3 regions of the Pseudomonas sp. NPDC088444 genome follow, and region 3 is predicted to be linked to each of the others. Evidence: predicted binding sites of a transcription regulator. Region 3 holds the regulator's gene; each other region holds the start of a gene.
The links. The regulator FliA, encoded in region 3, starts transcription of late flagellar genes. The targets are predictions, from matches to a motif close to CTAAAGTTTNNNNNNNNNNNGCCGNTAA.
Positions count from the first base shown of each region.

Region 1: a site for FliA is predicted at 5,159-5,186, ahead of ACI2KB_RS20780 (methyl-accepting chemotaxis protein). Genes of this name have one in related genera too.
Region 2: a site for FliA is predicted at 3,226-3,253, ahead of ACI2KB_RS18055 (methyl-accepting chemotaxis protein). Genes of this name have one in related genera too.

Region 1 is NZ_JBJDNK010000010.1:252,069-258,530, reverse strand. It holds gene ACI2KB_RS20800 (hybrid sensor histidine kinase/response regulator) at 1-849, opposite strand, end outside; gene ACI2KB_RS20795 (chemotaxis protein CheW) at 846-1,529, opposite strand; gene ACI2KB_RS20790 (CheR family methyltransferase) at 1,526-2,830, opposite strand; gene ACI2KB_RS20785 (chemotaxis protein CheW) at 2,827-3,363, opposite strand; gene ACI2KB_RS20780 (methyl-accepting chemotaxis protein) at 3,371-4,993, opposite strand; gene ACI2KB_RS20775 (tellurite resistance TerB family protein) at 5,375-6,109, opposite strand; gene ACI2KB_RS20770 (LysR substrate-binding domain-containing protein) at 6,276-6,462, shown strand, end outside.
Region 2 is NZ_JBJDNK010000008.1:373,138-379,599, reverse strand. It holds gene ACI2KB_RS18065 (DUF748 domain-containing protein) at 1-980, shown strand, start outside; gene ACI2KB_RS18060 (DUF2845 domain-containing protein) at 996-1,298, shown strand; gene ACI2KB_RS18055 (methyl-accepting chemotaxis protein) at 1,447-3,126, opposite strand; gene ACI2KB_RS18050 (HlyD family type I secretion periplasmic adaptor subunit) at 3,488-4,858, opposite strand; gene ACI2KB_RS18045 (type I secretion system permease/ATPase) at 4,848-6,462, opposite strand, start outside.
Region 3 is NZ_JBJDNK010000003.1:87,149-93,610, reverse strand. It holds gene ACI2KB_RS07415 (chemotaxis protein CheA) at 1-327, opposite strand, end outside; gene ACI2KB_RS07410 (protein phosphatase CheZ) at 459-1,247, opposite strand; gene ACI2KB_RS07405 (chemotaxis response regulator CheY) at 1,267-1,641, opposite strand; gene fliA (RNA polymerase sigma factor FliA) at 1,904-2,644, opposite strand; gene fleN (flagellar synthesis regulator FleN) at 2,641-3,474, opposite strand; gene flhF (flagellar biosynthesis protein FlhF) at 3,594-4,952, opposite strand; gene flhA (flagellar biosynthesis protein FlhA) at 4,964-6,462, opposite strand, start outside.

The sequences.
Region 1 (6,462 bases), on a different contig from region 3:
CTCATCCAGTGCTTTCTGGGCGTCCGGATCGACATTGGCGTCGAGCAGCGCTTCCAGATTATCCAGCGCCCGGCTGGCCCCCATCTGTGAACGTTTGACCCGTTGCATGGCGGTCAGATACGGCTTGAGCCGCTGGGTCTCGACCAGCGATTTGCTCGACAGGTCCAGCAGGTTGTTCAAACGCTCGGCGGTGACCCGCAGGACCCGCTCGCCGCCTTCAGCCACCCGCCGCTCACGATGCCGCTCGGTTTTCGGTGAAGCATCTTCTTCACTTTCCGCGACAACGGGCGGCGTCGGCGCAGGGGGTTCCACGACGAGGGGGGGCTCAATCGCCGCAGGCTCGGGAACGAGCGGCGCATGAGCGGATTGCACCGACTCCACCAATGCCTGGGCATTGGCCCGCAGCAAATCCTCCATCGAGGGTTCGGCGGACGGCGCCGCAGCCGCATGATGAGCGCCCGGCTTGATCAAGTCGTTCATCAGGGCCACATAGCCATCCACGTCACCCTGACCCACGCTGCTTTCGCCCGGCGTGGCGATGCGCATCAACATGTCGGTGCCCATCAACAACGCGTCGATGTGTTCGGGCTTCAGGTGCAGACGCCCTGTCTGGGCTTCCACAAGACAGTCTTCCATGACGTGGGAAACGCTGACGCCCGCATTGACCCCGACAATCCGCGCCGCGCCCTTGAGCGAGTGGGCTGCACGCATGCAGGCTTCCAGTTGGTCGGCCTGGGTCGGGTTGCGTTCGAGGGCGAGCAGGCCTGCGCTCAACACTTGAGTCTGCGCTTCGGCTTCCAGCGTGAAGAGTTCGAACAGCGAGGCGTCGCGCATTTGATCGGGCGTCATGTCAGGCTCCGGTTCACTGCCGACAACAGGTGTTCTTCATCCAGCAGGCGCAGGCTGCGGTTTTTCCACTGCACAACCCCCTTGGTGAATCGGGCATTGGTGTTCTGTGCGGGGACGGATGCGGCGTCCAGCAACCGCGCTTCGATGGCGTGGATACCGTCGACCTCATCCACCGGCACCACCACCGGGCCGCCCTCCGCGGCGACGATCAGCATACGCGGCATAACTCGACCAGTGCTGACAGGGGCGAACGAAACGTCCAGCCCGAGCAGCTCGACAAACGACAGGCAGGCCACCAGCGCGCCACGCACGTTAGCGACACCGAGCAAGGCGCGTGAACGCTGGTGGGGCAACGAATGAATCGACTGGACGGGCGAGACTTCCACCAGACACCGGGTCGGCAAACCGAGCCATTCTTCACCGAGGCGAAAGACCACCAGCGAGCGGGTCTTGACGTCGCTGTCCAGCTCGTCGCTTTGCGCCACGGCCCGGTGCTCTTGAGCGAGCGCATAACGGTCCAGCAAACGGGTGGCGGCGGCGGAATACACCGAGCAGTTGCGGCAATGGATGTGATCGGCCAGCAACGGGCAGGAACGGTCGCCGTGAATGCCGATACGGTTCCAGCAATCGTCGATGGCCTGGGCGTCGTCGCTGATCAATTCACTGTGTACGCCGGTCATCGACTACGTCCTTCTTTGTTCACACCACGTGCGGCGCGCTCTTGCAGACGGCGGGCTCCGGCGCTGTCGCCTTGCGCAGCCAACAGGGCCGCCAGTTGCGCCAGCGCCTCGGGGTGCTGGGGTTCCAGATACAGCGCCTTGCGGTAAAAGCCCTGAGCGCCGATGACATCACCGCCCACTTCACTGAGCAGACCCAGCCAATAGAAAACCGAGGCCACCGGTTCATAGCGTTTCAGGTATTGCTCGCAGGCCAGTTTGGCCTCCGCGCTTTTGCCTTCGTTGGCCAGTTGTTTGATGCTGTTCAACAGGGTCGCCGCCTCGCCGGTCGAGACAGGCGCTGGCGGTGCCGGGCTGCGCGTCGTAGCGGGTGTGGACGCAAAAGGCCTCGTGACAGGCTTGGACCGTGGGGACGGTGCCGGTTTGCTGCTGACCGATGGCGCAAGAGTTGGCGACACAGGCGGCAGCGGCGCAGCGGGTTGAGCTGCAAAAGGGTCCGCCACAGGTTCCGAGCGGTGACGGAACGCGAACGACTGGGGAATCCCGATGGAGGCCATGCCCATGCGCCCCAACAGGCTGCCTTCAGCGGGACCGATGAACAGCAGGCCGTCCTCGCGGGTCATCCGCTTCAACGCCTCGAAGCCCTGACGTTGAGTGTCGACGTCGAAGTAGATCAACAGGTTGCGGCAGAACACGAAATCATAGGCCGATTGCGCCACCAGCAAGTTCGGGTCGAGCAAATTGCCGGTCTGAAAACTGACCCGCTCACGCACCTTCTCGTTGACGAGGTAGCCCTCGTCGACCTGGCTGAAGTAGCGGTCACGAAAACTCAATTGATCGCCACGAAAGGAATTCTTGCCATACACCGCACTTCGCGCCCGTTGCAGCGACAGCGGGCTGATGTCCACGGCTTCGACTTTGAATTGCTGCGGTTGCAACCCGGCGTCGAACAGGGCCATGACAATCGAGTACGGCTCTTCGCCGGTCGAGCATGGCAGGCTGAGAATGCGTAATGGGCGAACGCCACTCAACTGGACGACCCGTGCGGCAGCGAGCTTGCCGAGGGTGCCGAAGGATTCCGGGTAACGGAAAAACCAGGTCTCCGGCACGATCACCGCTTCGATCAGCGCTTGCTGTTCGTCAGCCGAGCTTTGCAGCAGTTGCCAATAGGCATCGGCGGTGTCCGCCTTGACGCTGGTGCAGCGCTGACGCACCGCCCGCTCGATGATGGCCTCGCCCACAGACGCAACGTCCAGACCGATGCGGCTCTTGAGGAAGGCGAAGAAACGCGCATCGGAACTCATGGCATGGACTCAAGGGCTGCAAGGTCCATGGGCTGGGCGGGAAACAGCATGTCCCGCACATCATCGGTGAGCAGGTCCTGTACTCGAATCCATTGCAACAACCCAAGAGCGTCTTCGCGCACAGGCCCCAAGTACGGCGCTTCGCGGTTGTCCAGACCATAGGCCTTGAACTCATCGACGGCGCAACGCAAGGTATCCGTCGCGTGTTCGAGAACCAGCCCCAGACGCTGCGACGGGCGATCGCCCCCCATCCGGTAATGCACCAGCACCACGCGCGTGCTGGTGCGCAGCGGCGCCGGCTCGCCAAAGGTCAGCGCGCTCAGGTCAATGACCGGCACCACTGCGCCCCGATGGGCAAAAACGCCTGCGACCCAGTGCGGCGCCCGCGCAATGGGTTTGAGCATCAGACGAGGCAGGACTTCGGCGACCTCGGCTGCCTCCAGCGCATAACGCTCCGTCCCGATGCGAAACAGCAGGAACAGTTTGTTCTTGGGCACGACGGCCGTGCCGCGCTTGGCTGAATGCTCGGTCATGGCCCGATCAGACCTTGAATCGCGAAACGCCGCTGCGCAGACCTACCGCCACCTGACTCAGTTCGTCGATGGCAAAACTGGCCTGACGCAAGGACTCCACCGTCTGGCTGCTGGCATCGCCCAACTGCACCAGCGCCTGGTTGATCTGCTCGGCGCCCGTGGCCTGGGCCTGCATACCTTCGTTGACCATCAACACCCGCGGCGCCAGCGCCTGTACCTGGTGGATGATCTGCGAAAGCTGCTCACCGACCTGCGTCACCTCGAACATGCCGCGACGCACTTCTTCAGAGAATTTGTCCATGCCCATCACGCCCGCCGACACCGCTGACTGGATCTCGCGGACCATCTGTTCGATGTCATACGTGGCGACCGCCGTCTGATCAGCCAGACGACGCACCTCGGTGGCGACCACCGCAAAACCACGACCATATTCGCCGGCTTTCTCGGCTTCGATCGCCGCGTTGAGGGACAGCAGGTTCGTCTGGTCGGCGACCTTGACGATGGTCACGACCACCTGATTGATGTTGCCCGCCTTCTCATTGAGGATCGCGAGCTTGGAGTTCACCAAATCCGCCGCGCCCATCACCGAATGCATGGTTTCTTCCATGCGCGCCAGGCCTTGCTGGCCGGAACCGGCGAGGATCGAAGCCTGATCGGCGGCCGACGTCACCTCGGTCATGGTGCGCACCAGATCGCGAGAGGTGGCGGCGATTTCCCGCGAGGTCGCACCAATTTCCGTGGTGGTCGCAGCGGTTTCGGTGGCCGTGGCCTGCTGCTGTTTGGACGTGGCGGCAATCTCGGTGACCGAGGTGGTGACCTGCACCGACGAACGCTGCGCCTGGGACACCAGCGCCGCCAGCTCGGTGACCATGTCGTTGAATCCGGTCTGCACCGAATCGAATTCGTCCTTGCGCTCCAGGTTCAGGCGGCTGCTCAAGTCACCCGTGCGCATGACCTCCAGAATGTGCACGATGCGGTTCATCGGCGCCAGAATCGCCCGCATCAGCAGCAAACCGCAGGCAGCGGCTGCAAGGACGGCAAGCACCAGGGAAATGCTCAGCGTGACTTTGGCGCTGGAGACAGCGGTCTGAATATTGTCAGACGCGCGGTCCGCATTGACCTTGTTCTTGGTACCCAAGGCATTGAGCATCTTGCGGCCGTCAAACCACATCGGGGTCAACTGCTCGGTAAAAATGCGTTGCGCCAAGGCATAGTTGTCGCCCTGATAGGCCGCCAGAATGCCATTAAGGACCAGACCATAACGTTCCCGCAGTTGCAGGAACTGCGCGAAATCATTGCGATCGGTCTCTTCGAAAATACTCTTTTGATAGGCGGATATCTGCGCTTGCAGACGGTCCTCGAACTCTTTGTATTGGTCTTCTTCAGCGTTGGTCAGCGCACGCCCTGCGCCTTCAGCGAGCAACTGCTGGGTACGCACATAACTTTCAACCCATGCCCCACGCACCGTGCTGCTGTAATAGACGCCCGGCAACGCGTCGAGACGCACCTCATCGCCGCTGCTTTCAATCACTAGCAACCGGTTGAAAGCCACAATCACCATCAGCAGCATGATGGCGATGATGACAGCGAAGCTCGCCAAAATACGTTGACGCAACGTCCAGTTCTTCACAGTCAGCCCTCAAGAGTTCAACACCGGCAAAAACCGGGTTCAAGAAGCGGACCGACAGACGGCCCAACGCGAGCGGAGTATAGCCTAGTGCCTTACTGTTTAAACGGGCTGTTTCCGACATGACTTACGTAATAACGCACACATATAGCGTAAATGTCAGACGGGTTATCGGCAGATGGGAAAGTGTGTTTGATAGTGGACTGCCAACCTGTCAAAAATCGTCCGGCGTTCAGACCGCGCTGTCGATCATCGAGCACTGTAGCTGTTGGAGTGAGCTTGCTCACGATTTCGGTCTGTCGTCATAGCGGCAGTGACTGACCGGATGCCATCGTGAGCAAGCTCACTCCCACAGGTATGAATACCGACTTTGTGCGGTGCCGTTTATTGCTGTGCCTGGCGAACCTGATTTTCCAGCTCGGCTTTCAAGCCCGGCGCCAGCTTCAGTTGCTTCGCCAGCTCATCCAGATACGCCCGCTCCATGAAATGCTCCTCATCCACCATCATCACGCTGGCCAGGTACATCTCGGCAGCGATTTCCGGGGTATGGGCCGCGCGGGCGACTTCGGCAGGGTCCAGCGGTTTGTTCAGTTCGGTGTGCAGCCAGTGCTGTAATTCCTGATCGCCAGTCAGGCGGGTGAACTCGCCTTCTAACAACTGCCGTTCGTAGTCATCTACGTGGCCGTCCGCCTTGGCCGCCGCCACCAACGCCCGAAGGATCGCCTCACTGTGCTGCTCGACCTGCGCCGGTGGCACGCGGTCTACGGTTTGTGGCTGACTCGGCCCGGCACCCGCTTGATTCGCCTGCCAGTTGCCGTAGGCCTTGTAGGCGAGTACGCCCAGCGCCGCCAGGCCGCCATAGGTCACGACCTTGCCGCCGATCTTGCGCGCGCTCTTGTTGCCCAGCAACAGCCCCATCGCACCCGCTGCCAGCGCCCCGCCGCCCGCGCCGGACAGAAATCCGCCCAGATTGCCGCCCCCCATTTTGCCCAGTAAATCGCCAAGCCCGCCCTGGCTGCCTTGGCGTTGAGATTCGGAACGAGCCGGTTTGCCTGCCGTGTTCTGCAACAGGTCCTGACCGGATTTCAACAGCTGATCGAGCAAGCCTCGGGTATTCATGGGCACCTCCTGAAAACAGATAAACAGTCCGACCCGCAGGTTAAGTCGAAGTCGTCAGGTGTCGTTTTCGGGTGTGCTTCTGGATGTTGCAGGTCAGTCACCAGCCATTCAGTAAAAACGATATACACTCGCTACATTCTAAAAAATCACGCGAGCCGCGCCCTTCATGATGACGCTACGCCAGATTCGCCATTTCATTGCGGTGGCCGAAACAGGGTCGATATCAGCCGCTGCACAAGCGGTGTTCATTTCCCAGTCCACCCTGACGCTGGCCATTCAGCAATTGGAGGAGGAAATCGGCGTCACCCTGTTCAGTCGTCATGCCAAGGGCATGACCCTGACTCACCAAGGGC
Region 2 (6,462 bases), on a different contig from region 3:
CCAGCCTTGATATTGCGACCAGCTTCAAACGCGTCGAGCTGACCACGCTGACGCCCTACTCCGGAAAATTCGCCGGGTATCGCATTCGCAAGGGGCGGTTGAATCTGGACCTGCATTACCTGATCACCAAAGGCCAGCTCAAGGCCGAGAACAAGGTGGTGGTCGAGCAACTGCAATTGGGTGAAAAAGTCGACAGCCCGGATGCGGTGAACCTGCCGCTGAAACTGGCGATTGCGCTGCTCAAGGATGTGGACGGCAAGATTTCCATCGAACTGCCGGTTTCCGGGGATTTGAACAACCCTCAGTTCAGCGTGATGCCGATCGTCTGGCAGACGCTGCGCAATCTGGTGGTGAAGGCGGCGGCGGCGCCGTTCAAGTTCATTGGCGGACTGATCAGCGGAGGCGGTGCGGAAGACCTGGGCACTGTGGCCTTCGCACCAGGCTCGGACGAATTGAGTGGCGACGCGCAAGCTTCTCTCGACAAACTGGCCGCCGCGCTGAAAGAACGCCCCGCCCTGCGTCTGGAAATCGAAGGCACCAGCGCCGAGGCCAGCGATGGCCCCCTGATCGCCCAGCAACGGCTGGAGCGTGAATACCAGAGCACGTACTACAAAATTCTTCAGCGGCGTGGCGACAAAGTCCCCGCCCAGGCCAGTGACCTGAAGGTGCCGGACGACGAGAAAGCACCGATGCTCGAAGGCATCTATCGCACCCGCCTGAAACAGCAGCCACCTGCTGAATGGGTCGATCTGGGTAAGGAAGAGCGGCAGAACAAGCTGCGCGAGGCCGTGCTCAAGTCGTGGAGTTCTAGCGCTTTGCTGTTGCGTCAGTTAGGCCAGGCGCGGGCAGGCAGTATCAAGGACTATCTCGTGGACAAGGGACAACTGGCCGATGATCGGGTCTATTTCGTTGACGCGTCCCTCGGTCAGCCGGAAAAAGACGGACGCGTCATCAGCCCCCTGCATCTGGACAGTGAGTAACGAACGTTGAAGAGTGTGTTAATCGTGGCCTTGGTGGCGCTCGGCCTGACGGCATTGAGCCTCACCGCTCAGGCGGATACGTTGCGCTGCGGCAGCCAATTGATCAGCGCTGGCGACAGGATGTTCGAAGTGCAACAGAAGTGCGGTCAGCCCATCAGTCAGGACATTGTGGGGTACAAGGAAACGGTCAACCACTTCCGTCAGGTCGATCAGGTGCAGGTGCAGGAATGGATCTACGGCCCGAATAACGGGATGTATCAGTACCTGCGTTTCGAAGGTGGGCGGTTGGTGCGGATTGATAGTCGGCGGGGTCGGTAAACCTGGCGTGGCGTCAGCACCAACCCTGTGGGAGCGAATTCATTCGCGAAATGATGGATAAGGCAACAGAGATGTGTTGATCGAACTACCCCATCGCGAATGAATTCGCTCCCACAGGTGATTGCGTTGTAAGGCGCAATCTATCCCGTCAAATCCTGAACTGCTTCACCAACCCACCCAACCGATCACCTAAGTCTGTCAGGCTGCGCGCCGTATAAGCACCGGCCTGAGCATCGTCGGCCACGGTGTCCACGGCTTGGGCGATCTGAGTCATGCTGCGGCTGATCTCTTCGGCGACGGCAGTCTGCTCTTCCGAAGCGCTGGCGATCTGCGCGTTCATGTCATTGATGGTCTCGATCAACTGCCCGATGGCATCCAATGACGCACCGGCCTCGTTGGCCAACTCGCCCGTGGTTTTGCCGGTGTCGCTTGAGCGGCTCATCGCCACGACCGCGTCTTGCGCACCGCGCTGCAGCGAGGTGATCATGTCGTGGATTTCCTGTGTGCTCTGCTGCGTTCGGCTGGCCAAACCCCGCACTTCATCGGCCACCACCGCAAAGCCGCGACCGGCATCCCCTGCTCGCGCCGCTTCAATGGCCGCGTTAAGGGCCAGCAGGTTGGTCTGCTCGGCCACGGAGCGGATCACGTCAACCACCGAAGCAATCGAGTGCACGTTCTGACGCAGGGTGTCCAGCGACGAGCTGCTCTCACCAATCTCACCGATCAACGCACGAATGCTCTCGATGCTCTTGTTCACCACGCTCCTCGCGTCATGCCCGACGTCGCTGGTCTTGCGCGCGGCCTGAGAGGCGCCTTGCGCGCTGATCGACACCTGATGCGCCGCCGAAGACATTTCGTGAATGGCTGTCGCGACCTGATCAGTCTCCTGACGCTGACGACCCATGGCTTCTTCGGAGCGTTGTGCTTGGGACGACATGTCATTGACCAGGCCGTTGAGCTGGCCGGTCATCTCCGCGATCTGCCGCACCAGTCCATGGATTTTTTCGACGAACTGGTTGAACGACCGAGACAGCGCACCTAACTCGTCATTGCCTGTCTCTGGCAGACGTCGGGTCAAGTCGCCGTCACCTGCGGCAATGTCATCCAGATTCTGCTTGATCACCATCACCGGTTTGACCAGCCCGTTGCCCAGGAACAGGCCAATCACGGCAACGATCAGCAGCAATACCGCAACGACGGCGACGATCAGCGCTGCCGACGAGCCGATGCGGCTCTGGATCGCCGCCTCGATGGCTGCAATTTGTTGATCGATGTCATCGAGGTTGGCCTGCGTGCCGAACGCCAAGTCCCATTTTTGCAGGTAGTTGGTGTAACCCAGTTTCGGAACCGGCTTGTCGCTGCCGGGCGTGGTCCAGTCGTAGCGGAAGAAATGGGTGCCGTCTTTGGCTTTGTCGACCAGGCCGCGGATCACGTAAACGCCGTTGGCGTCCTTGGCATCGGAGAAGTTCTTGCCGATGTCCACGTCCTTGTCAGACCAGAACACCCGCACGTACTGCGAGTTGTAGCCGAAGAAGTAGGCAGCCTTGTCGTATTGCAAGCCCTTGAGGACTTTGAGCGCACGGTCGCGGGCTTCCATATCGCCAGGCGCCGAGGCGTCGTAGATCGGTTTGATCGCGGCTTCGCCAATCTGTTGGTAGTTCTTCAGCGACAGTTTGCGTTCTTCGAGCAGCAACGCACGGGTCTGCTCGACCTCCTGAGTGGCCAGTTTTTGCAGCACGACCCAGGTGATACAGCTAATGACGGCGGCCAGTATCAGGCTGGGAATAATGGCAAGGAGAATGACCTTGCGGCGCAGGTTTAACGTCACGACGAATTCCTTGTATGCAGGACATATCATCTTTACTGATGAAAAATGACCGGAAGCTCTTGTGGTGAGTGGTGGCGTGAACGGCGGTTGCAGCTAATCGTATCGCTGATCCTGAGCGGATCTTTAGGATCCAGGCGCGATAAATTACAACCGAAATATGTCACAAGGCTACTATGATCGATCGATGTGATGGGGCCGAGAGGAGTATCGATTTTGTCGATGGTTTAGCGGAATGAAATGTAGAGACGAGTAGTGCGTAGTACGTCATTCGCGATTGGCCAGTACAGTCGATAGAGATGTATCGAATGTCCCACCGAATCGCGAATGAATTCGCTCCCACAAGGGGGAGGCGTAGGTTCTATTAGCGTTCGTGAAGCGCTTCGGCGCGTGCCTTCAGTACAGGTTTGAGCAGGTAGCTGAGAATGCTCTTCTTGCCGGTGATGATGTCCACCGACGCAACCATCCCCGGAATGATCAACAGCGGATGGTCATCGGTGCCGAGGTGGCTGCGCTCGGTGCGCAGTTTGATGACGTAGAAGGTTTCCTTCTTCTGCTCGTCCTGCACGGTGTCGGCGCCGATCTGTTCCAGCTTGCCTTTGAGGCCACCGTAAATGGTGTAGTCATAGGCCGTGAATTTGATCATCGCTTCCTGGCCCGGATGCAGGAACGCAATGTCTTGCGGACGAATGCGCGCCTCGACCAGCAAGGTGTCATCCAGCGGCACGATTTCGGCGATGTCGCTGCCCGGCTGGATAACGCCGCCGACGGTGTTGACCAGCATCTGCTTGACGATACCGCGCACAGGAGAGGTGACCATGGTGCGGTTGACCCGGTCTTCCAGCCCCTTGGCCGTAGACTGCGCCTTGGCCAGATTGGTACGGGCCTCGTTCAATTGCGTCAGGGCGTCGCTGCGGAATTTGCCACGGGTCTCGTCGATCTTGCGCTGCACTTCGGCAATCGCCGCCTGCGCACGAGGAATCGCCAAGGTGGTGCCGTCGAGCTGGCCGCGGGTTTCCACTTCCGACCGTTTCAACCGCAGGATGTCCACGGGGGACACCGCGCCCTGTGCAACCAGTGGCTCGGACATGCCGATCTCCTGGCGCAACAGGTTCAGGCTGTTGCGGTACTGCTCCTGCTTGGAGCCGAACTCGCGCAATTCCTGCTGACGCTGAATCAGTTGCTGTTGCAGCCCGCCAACTTCATCAACCAGTTGCTGACGACGGCTCTGGTACAGAGACTCTTCGTTCGCAGCCTGTTTGGGCGCCGACTTGCGCGCATCAGCGCTGATGTTCAACGGACGGTCATCGACCTCGGCACTCAGACGCTCGACGCGCAACTCCATGGCCACGCGGTCGGCCTCCGTCTCACCGACGTTGGACGCGAAACGAGTGTCGTCCAGCCGAATCAGCGGTGCACCGGCTTCAACGATCTCACCGTCGCGCGCGTAAATCTGCGCGACGATACCGCCCTCAAGGTTCTGGATTTTCTGAATCTTGGTCGAGGGAATCGCCTTGCCTTCGCCTTTGGTCACTTCGTCGATGACCGCGAAGTTGGCCCACAGCACCAGAAACACGAAGAACAGAATGACGCCCCAGATGGTGTACCGCACGATACGCGGCACGTCATCGAGGAAAGCCTTCTTCACTTCAGGCATCGGCTGCCCTTCAAGGGAAGGGGTGCCTTTGAAATAGCCGAACAACCCGCCGGAGTCTTGACCCGATTTAAGCAACACTGATCTGCCCCTTCTTCAATGCTTCCATCACGGCCGCTTTCGGACCATCGGCAAGGATCTGGCCACGGTCGATCACCAGCAGGCGATCGACCAGAGAGAGCAGCGAGGCTCGGTGGGTCACAAGAATCACGGTTTTCTTCTCGATGACGGCTTGCAGGCGCTGCTTCAGGCGCTCCTCGCCGGTGTTGTCCATGGCGCTGGTGGGTTCGTCCAGCAGCAGAATCGGTGGATTGAGCAACAACGCACGGGCGAGCGCCACGTTCTGCCGCTGGCCACCGGACAGGTTCTGTCCACGCTCACCGACTTGCAGTTCATAACCTTGCGGGTGCAGACGGGCGAATTCGTGCACGCCTGCCAGCTCCGCAGCTTGAAGAACCATTTCATCGTCGACATAACGCGCGCCGCTGACCAGGTTGTCACGCAGCGAACCGGCCAGCAGTTGAATGTCCTGAGCGACATAGCCGATGTTGTGCCGCAGCTCGCTGACGTCGATCTGGCGAATGTCCACGCCGTCAACCAACAACGAGCCTTCGTCTGGTTGATAAAGACCAACCAGCAGTTTGGCCAGAGAGCTCTTGCCCGAACCGCTTCGACCGATGATGCCGATCTTCTCGCCCGGACGAACCACCAGGTTGATGTTCTTCAGCGCCAGGGTCTGTTGATTCGGGTAGGTGAACTCGACGTTGCGGAACTCCATCGCACCTTGCAGCACCTGACGGCTCATCGGACGCTCTTCGAAGTTGCGCTCTTGCGGCAACTCCATCATCTGGTCCACGGACACCATCGTCACTTTGGCCTGCTGGTAACGGGTCAGCAAACCGGACAATTGCGCCAGTGGGCCAAGGGCGCGGCCGCTCAACATGTAGCAAGCCACAAGACCACCCATGCTCAGATTGCCGTCGATGATCATGTACACGCCGAAGCAGATCATCGCCACACCCGCCAGTTGCTGGATCAGCAACGTGATGTTCATGGCCATCCCGGACAGAATCTTGACCCGCAGTTCGAGGCGGCTCAGGGTGCCGATGGTGTGCTCCCAGTGATACTGACGCTCACTTTCGGCGTTGTTGACCTTGACCGCGTCCAGCCCCGACAGCGTTTCGATCAGGCTCGACTGACGCTCGGCCCCCAGAGCCATGGTGCGTTCGAGGGTGGCAGTGAGCGGCTTTTGCAAAAGATGACCAATGCCCAGCGCCAGTGGGAAGGCAATGATCGGAATCCACACCAGATGCCCGCCCAGCAGCGCGATCACCAACAGGATGATGAGGGTGAACGGCAGGTCGATCAGGCTGGTCAGGGTCAGCGACGTCAGAAAGTCGCGCATGCCCTGAAATTCATGGATGTTCTGCGCGTAGCTGCCGACGCGGGCGGGACGAAACTTCATCGCCATGCCCACGATGCGTTCGAACAGCGTCGCGGAGATGATCAGATCGGTCTTTTTACCGGCCAGGTCTAGGCACAGGCTGCGCAGCCCTTTGAGCACCAGATCAAACAGATAGGCACCGACAATACCAGCGGCCAGCACCCACAGGGTGGAAGTCGCCTGATTGGGTACCACCCGGTCGTACACGTTCATGACGAACAAGGGCGCCGCAATCGCGATC
Region 3 (6,462 bases):
GCGCTCACGCACCTGACCGAACATGCTGTTGACGGTGTCCAGGGCTTCGAGCACCACGTCCATGAGTTCCGCATCGACCCGACGCTCACCTTTGCGCAGGATGTCGAACACGTTCTCGGCGATGTGACAGCATTCAACCAACTCGTTGAGCTGGAGGAAGCCGGCGCCCCCTTTTACAGTGTGAAAACCGCGAAAAATTGCATTGAGCAGATCCGCATCATCCGGCCGGCTTTCCAGCTCGACCAACTGCTCGGACAACTGCTCCAGAATCTCGCCGGCCTCTACCAGAAAATCCTGAAGGATTTCTTCATCGGCGCCGAAGCTCATTGGGGGTGCTCCTAAAATTAACCGTCAACCGATCCAGGGGCCGCACCTTGGGTCTGCGCGGGTGGCCTTCGTCGAAGCCTTCACGCGCCACACCTGCGGCCACTTTCACATAGAACCTGAGCGCTGGAACTTCAGAACCCGAGGCTGGATAGCAGATCGTCTACATCATCCTGACCGGATACGACGTCTTCACGTTTATCGGCATGAATCTGCGGACCTTCACCCTTGGAATGAAGTTTTTCCTGTTCTTTTTGCTGCCGGAACGCTTCCTGATCGTGCTGGATACCGGCAAAACGATCGACCTGGCTGGCCATCAACACCAGCTTGAGCAAATTGCTCTCCACCTCGGTGACCATCTTGGTCACACGCTTGATCACCTGTCCGGTGAGGTCCTGATAATCCTGAGCCAGCAGGATGTCGTTCAGGTGGCTGGCGACCTCGTGGGTCTCCTTCTCGCTACGGCTCAGAAAGCCCTCGACGCGGCGGGCCAGATCGCGAAACTCTTCGGCGCCAATCTCGCGACGCATGAAGCGTCCCCAGTCTGCGCTCAAGGCCTTGGCATCGGCGCTCAGGCCATTCATCAAGGGCGTGCTCTGTTCCACCAGGTCCATGGTTTTGTTGGCCGCACCTTCCGTGAGCCTGACAACATACGACAAGCGCTCGGTGGCATCCGTGATCTGGGACACCTCTTCGGCTTGCGGCATGTGCGGGTCAATCTGGAAATTGACGATGGCACTGTGCAACTCGCGCGTCAGCTTGCCGACTTCCTGATACAAGCCGCGATCACGGGTCTGGTTCAGCTCGTGGATGAGTTGCACGGCTTCGCCGAACTGGCCTTTTTCAAGGCTGGTCACCAGCTCCTGTGCATGTTTCTTCAGGGTCGACTCGAAGTCACCCATTGATGAATCTTTAGGATCCATAGCGCCCTCGCAGCGAACATCAGCTATTGACGCGCTCGAATATCTTCTCGATCTTTTCTTTGAGTACCTGAGCGGTGAACGGCTTCACGACATAGCCATTCACACCGGCCTGTGCGGCCTCGATGATCTGCTCGCGCTTGGCTTCTGCCGTGACCATCAACACTGGAAGGTGACGCAGGCGCTCGTCGGCTCGCACCTGACGCAGCAGGTCGATGCCGGACATGCCAGGCATGTTCCAGTCGGTCACCAGGAAATCGAAAGCACCGCTCTGCAACATTGGCAACGCGGTAGTGCCGTCATCTGCTTCGGCCGTGTTGGTGAACCCAAGGTCACGCAACAGGTTTTTTATGATCCGCCGCATCGTTGAGAAGTCATCAACGATGAGGATTTTCATGTTCTTGTCCAATTCGACCTCCAAGCAGTCTTTAACGCGCCCAGCTCCCGGACGCGCGTTCAATCAATACCGGTGCAGCAACTTGACCGGTGACACGAAAACGAGAGGGCTTTGGAATCGAAAGGTACGAGCGCAGCGGAAAAGCGTCCTGAAGACCTGATCCGACCGGCTCCTGCCTTGTCTCTTTTGCTTCCCACATCACATCTTGCACAGCCGGTCTTACAAGCAACCCGCAGCCTCTATCACGAGGCTGCGCAATCTATCAGCGCGCGCGCCATTCTCCCAGCCGTCCACGCAGACGCGCGGCGCACTGGCTGTGCAACTGGCTGACACGGGATTCGCTGACCCCCAGGACCTCACCGATTTCCTTGAGGTTCAGCTCTTCGTCGTAGTACAGCGCCAGCACCAGGCGTTCACGCTCGGGCAGGTTGGCAATGGCATCGGCCAGTGCGCTCTGGAAGCGCTCGTCTTCCAGGTCCCGCGACGGTTCCAGCGACTGGCTCGCGCCATCCTCGTGCAACCCTTCATGCTCGCCGTCCTGCAAGAGGTCGTCGAAACTGAACAGGCGGCTGCCCAAGGTATCGTTCAAAATCCCGTAATAATCATCGAGACTCAATTGAAGTTCGGCAGCAACCTCGTGATCTTTAGCGTCGCGGCCGGTTTTTGCTTCAATCGCACGAATGGCGTCGCTGACCATGCGCGTGTTGCGGTGAACCGAACGTGGCGCCCAGTCCCCCTTGCGCACTTCATCGAGCATCGCGCCACGGATACGAATACCCGCGTAGGTCTCGAAACTCGCACCCTTGGTGGAGTCGTACTTGGTCGACACTTCGAGCAACCCAATCATGCCCGCCTGAATCAAGTCCTCGACCTGAACACTGGCCGGCAGACGCGCCAGCAGATGGTAGGCGATGCGTTTGACCAGCGGGGCATAACGCTCAATCAGCTCGTACTGGGAATCCTTGGATGATTTGCTGTACATGCGATAGCCACTTGCAGTCATGACACAGGCCCTGCACTGGTCTGATGAACCAGGCGCTCAACGAAAAATTCAAGGTGGCCACGCGGGTTCGCCGGCAGTGGCCAGGTGTCGACCTTTTGCGCGATGGCCTTGAACGCCAGCGCACATTTGGAACGTGGAAACGCTTCGTAGACCGCACGCTGCTTCTGCACGGCCTTGCGCACGCACTCGTCGTACGGCACAGCACCCACGTATTGCAGGGCCACGTCGAGGAAACGGTCGGTGACCTTGGTCAGTTTGGCGAACAGGTTGCGCCCTTCCTGCGGGCTTTGGGCCATGTTGGCCAGCACACGGAAGCGGTTCATGCCGTAATCGCGGTTGAGCAGTTTGATCAGCGCGTAGGCGTCAGTGATCGAGGTCGGTTCATCGCACACCACCAGCAGCACTTCCTGTGCCGCGCGCACGAAACTCACCACCGACTCACCAATCCCGGCAGCGGTGTCGATCACCAGCACGTCCAGGTTGTCGCCGATTTCGCTGAAGGCCTGAATCAGACCGGCGTGTTGTGCCGGGCTCAGTTGAACCATGGTCTGGGTGCCGGAGGCCGCCGGTACGATGCGCACACCGCCCGGGCCTTGCAACAGGACATCGCGCAGCTCGCAACGGCCTTCAATAACGTCAGCCAGGGTGCGTTTGGGGGTCAGCCCCAACAAGACGTCGACGTTGGCCAGACCCAGATCGGCGTCCAGCAACATAACGCGGCGCCCCAGCTCGGCCAGAGCCAGCGAGAGGTTCACTGACACATTGGTCTTGCCTACGCCACCTTTGCCACCGGTCACCGCGATAACCTGAACGGGATGCATGCTGCCCATAGTTAATTCTTTACCTTGTCTTGCTTAGACCCAAGCCACATTTCGGGCTGCACGTTCACTGAGTGAACAATGCCTGGCAGACCAACGATGCAGGTATTTTCCATTGTCATTTTCCTTACCTAGCCCGCGCGCTTGCCGGTGCTGTGATAAAGATCCGCAAACATATCCGCCATTGCTTCCTCGCTCGGCTCCTCCTGCATCTGCACACTGACGGCACGGCTTACCAACTGGTGCCGACGGGGCAGATGCAGATCATCCGGTATCCGTGGGCCATCGGTCAGATAGGCCACGGGCAATTCGTGTGTCACCGCCAGGCTCAGCACTTCGCCAAGGCTTGCGGTTTCGTCGAGTTTGGTCAGGATGCACCCGGCCAGACCGCAACGCTTGTAACTGTGATAGGCCGCGGTCAGCACTTGCTTCTGGCTGGTGGTGGCCAGTACCAGGTAGTTGCGCGCCTTGATGCCGCGACCGGCCAGGCTCTCCAGTTGCAGGCGCAATGCCGGGTCGCTGGCTTGCAGGCCAGCGGTGTCGATCAGCACCACGCGCTTGCGCAACAGAGGCTCCAGCGCCTGCGCCAGAGACTGGCCCGGGTCGACGTGGGTCACCGGCACATTGAGAATCCGGCCCAGCGTCTTGAGCTGCTCCTGAGCCCCGATGCGGAAGCTGTCCATGCTCACCAGCGCGATATTTTGCGCGCCGTATTTCAACACATAACGGGCTGCGAGTTTGGCCAATGTAGTGGTCTTGCCCATACCGGCCGGACCGACCATGGCAATCACCCCACCCTCTTCCAGCGGCTCGACGTCCGGTGTGACGATCATGCGCGCCAGATGAGCCAGCAACATGCGCCAGGCATGAGGCTGATCATCGACATCCGGGACCATATTCAGCAGGTCACGGGACAGAGGGCCAGACAGGCCCACACGCTGCAAACGACGCCACAGGTTGGCCTGCTGCGGACGGCTGCCTTGCAACTGGTTCCAGGCCAGCGAACCGAGCTGGACTTCCAGCAGTTCGCGCAGGCCATTCAACTCCGAACGCATCGACTCGTAAGCGCGTTGGCTAATCCCCGGTTCGGCGGCGGATTGACGCTCAGCGCGCTCGGCACGGTCGGCGGCAATAGCGGCGTGGATCGAGGGGCGGAACGGTTCATCCAGCGTCGGTTCGATCTGCTTGCTGTCGTCCATCGCAAGACCGGCAAACAACTGCCGGTTGGCGACCGTGTCCAGCTCGCTACGGCTGGTCAGCTCGGCCTGTGCGGTGACGATGCGCGACTGAGTCTTGCGCAGCTCGTCTTCCAGCTCGATATTCGGCACACGCGGCGCCAGCGCCGACAGTTTGTAATCCAGCGCGGCTGTCAGTTCCACACCACCGGCGATCCGCCGGTTGCCGATGATGGCGGCTTCAGCGCCCAGCTCATCACGAACCAGTTTCATGGCTTGTCGCATATCGGCGGCGAAAAAACGCTTAACTTGCATGACTCACTACCTCAGCCGTTCGGCCCGACAGTCGCTACGATGGTGACTTGCTTATTGTCAGGAATTTCCTGATAAGCCAAAACATGCATGTTCGGAACCGCCAGGCGCCCAAAGCGGGACAACATGGCGCGAACCGGACCTGCAACCAACAAAATGACCGGCTGACCCTGCATCTCCTGACGCTGCGCCGCTTCGATCAACGAGCGCTGAAGCTTCTCAGCCATACTCGGTTCGAGCAGAACGCCTTCTTCCTGACCCTGACCTGCCTTCTGCAGACTATTGAGCAATATCTGTTCCAACCTTGGCTCAAGGGTGATAACAGGCAGCTCCGGCTCAATGCCCACAATGCTTTGCACGATGGCGCGGGACAGGCCGACCCGTACGGCGGCCACCAATGCGGCGGTATCTTGACTCCGGGCGGCATTGTTGGCGATAGCTTCGGCAATGCTGCGAATATCGCGCACCGGCACCTGCTCGGCCAACAGCGCCTGCAACACCTTGAGCAGCGCCGATAACGACAGCACGCCCGGCACCAGCTCTTCAGCCAGTTTCGGCGAACTCTTGGCCAGCAGCGTCATCAGTTGCTGCACTTCCTCATGACCGATCAGCTCATGAGAGTGCTTGTACAGAATCTGGTTCAAGTGGGTCGCGACGACAGTGCTGGCATCGACCACGGTGTAACCGAGGGACTGGGCTTGGGCGCGCTGGCTGATTTCGATCCAGACTGCCTCCAGCCCGAACGCCGGGTCTTTGGCAGTGATGCCGTTGAGGCTGCCGAACACCTGACCGGGGTTGATCGCCAGCTCGCGGTCGGGGTAGATCTCGGCTTCGGCCAAGGTCACGCCCATCAGCGTCAAACGATACGCGCTCGGCGCCAGGTCCAGGTTGTCGCGAATGTGTACGGTTGGCATCAGGAAGCCCAACTCTTGCGACAACTTCTTGCGCACGCCCTTGATCCGCGCCAGCAGTTGCCCACCCTGATTGCGGTCTACCAGCGGGATCAAGCGATAACCCACTTCCAGGCCGATCATGTCGATCGGGGTCACATCGTCCCAGCCCAGCTCTTTCGACTCCTGGGCACGGGTTGGCGATGGCAACAGGTCCTGTTGACGCTTGACCTCTTGAATCGCGGCCAGCTTGGCCTGGTTCTGTTTTTTCCACAGCAGGTAAGCCCCCCCTGCTGCCAACAGGCCCAGACTGATGAACGAGAAGTGCGGCATGCCCGGCACCAGGCCCATGATCACCATGATCGCCGCCGACACCGCCAGCGCCTTGTGCGAGGTGAACATCTGGCGGCTGACCAGCTTGCCCATTTCTTCGGAACCCGATGCACGGGTCACCATGATCGCGGCGGCAGTGGACAGCAGCAGCGAAGGCAGTTGCGCCACCAAACCGTCACCGATGGTCAGCAGGGCGTAAACCTTGCCTGCGTCGGAGAAGGTCATGTTGTGTTGCAGGATGCCCACCAGCATGCCGCCGATGAGGTTGATGAACAGAATCAGCAGACCGG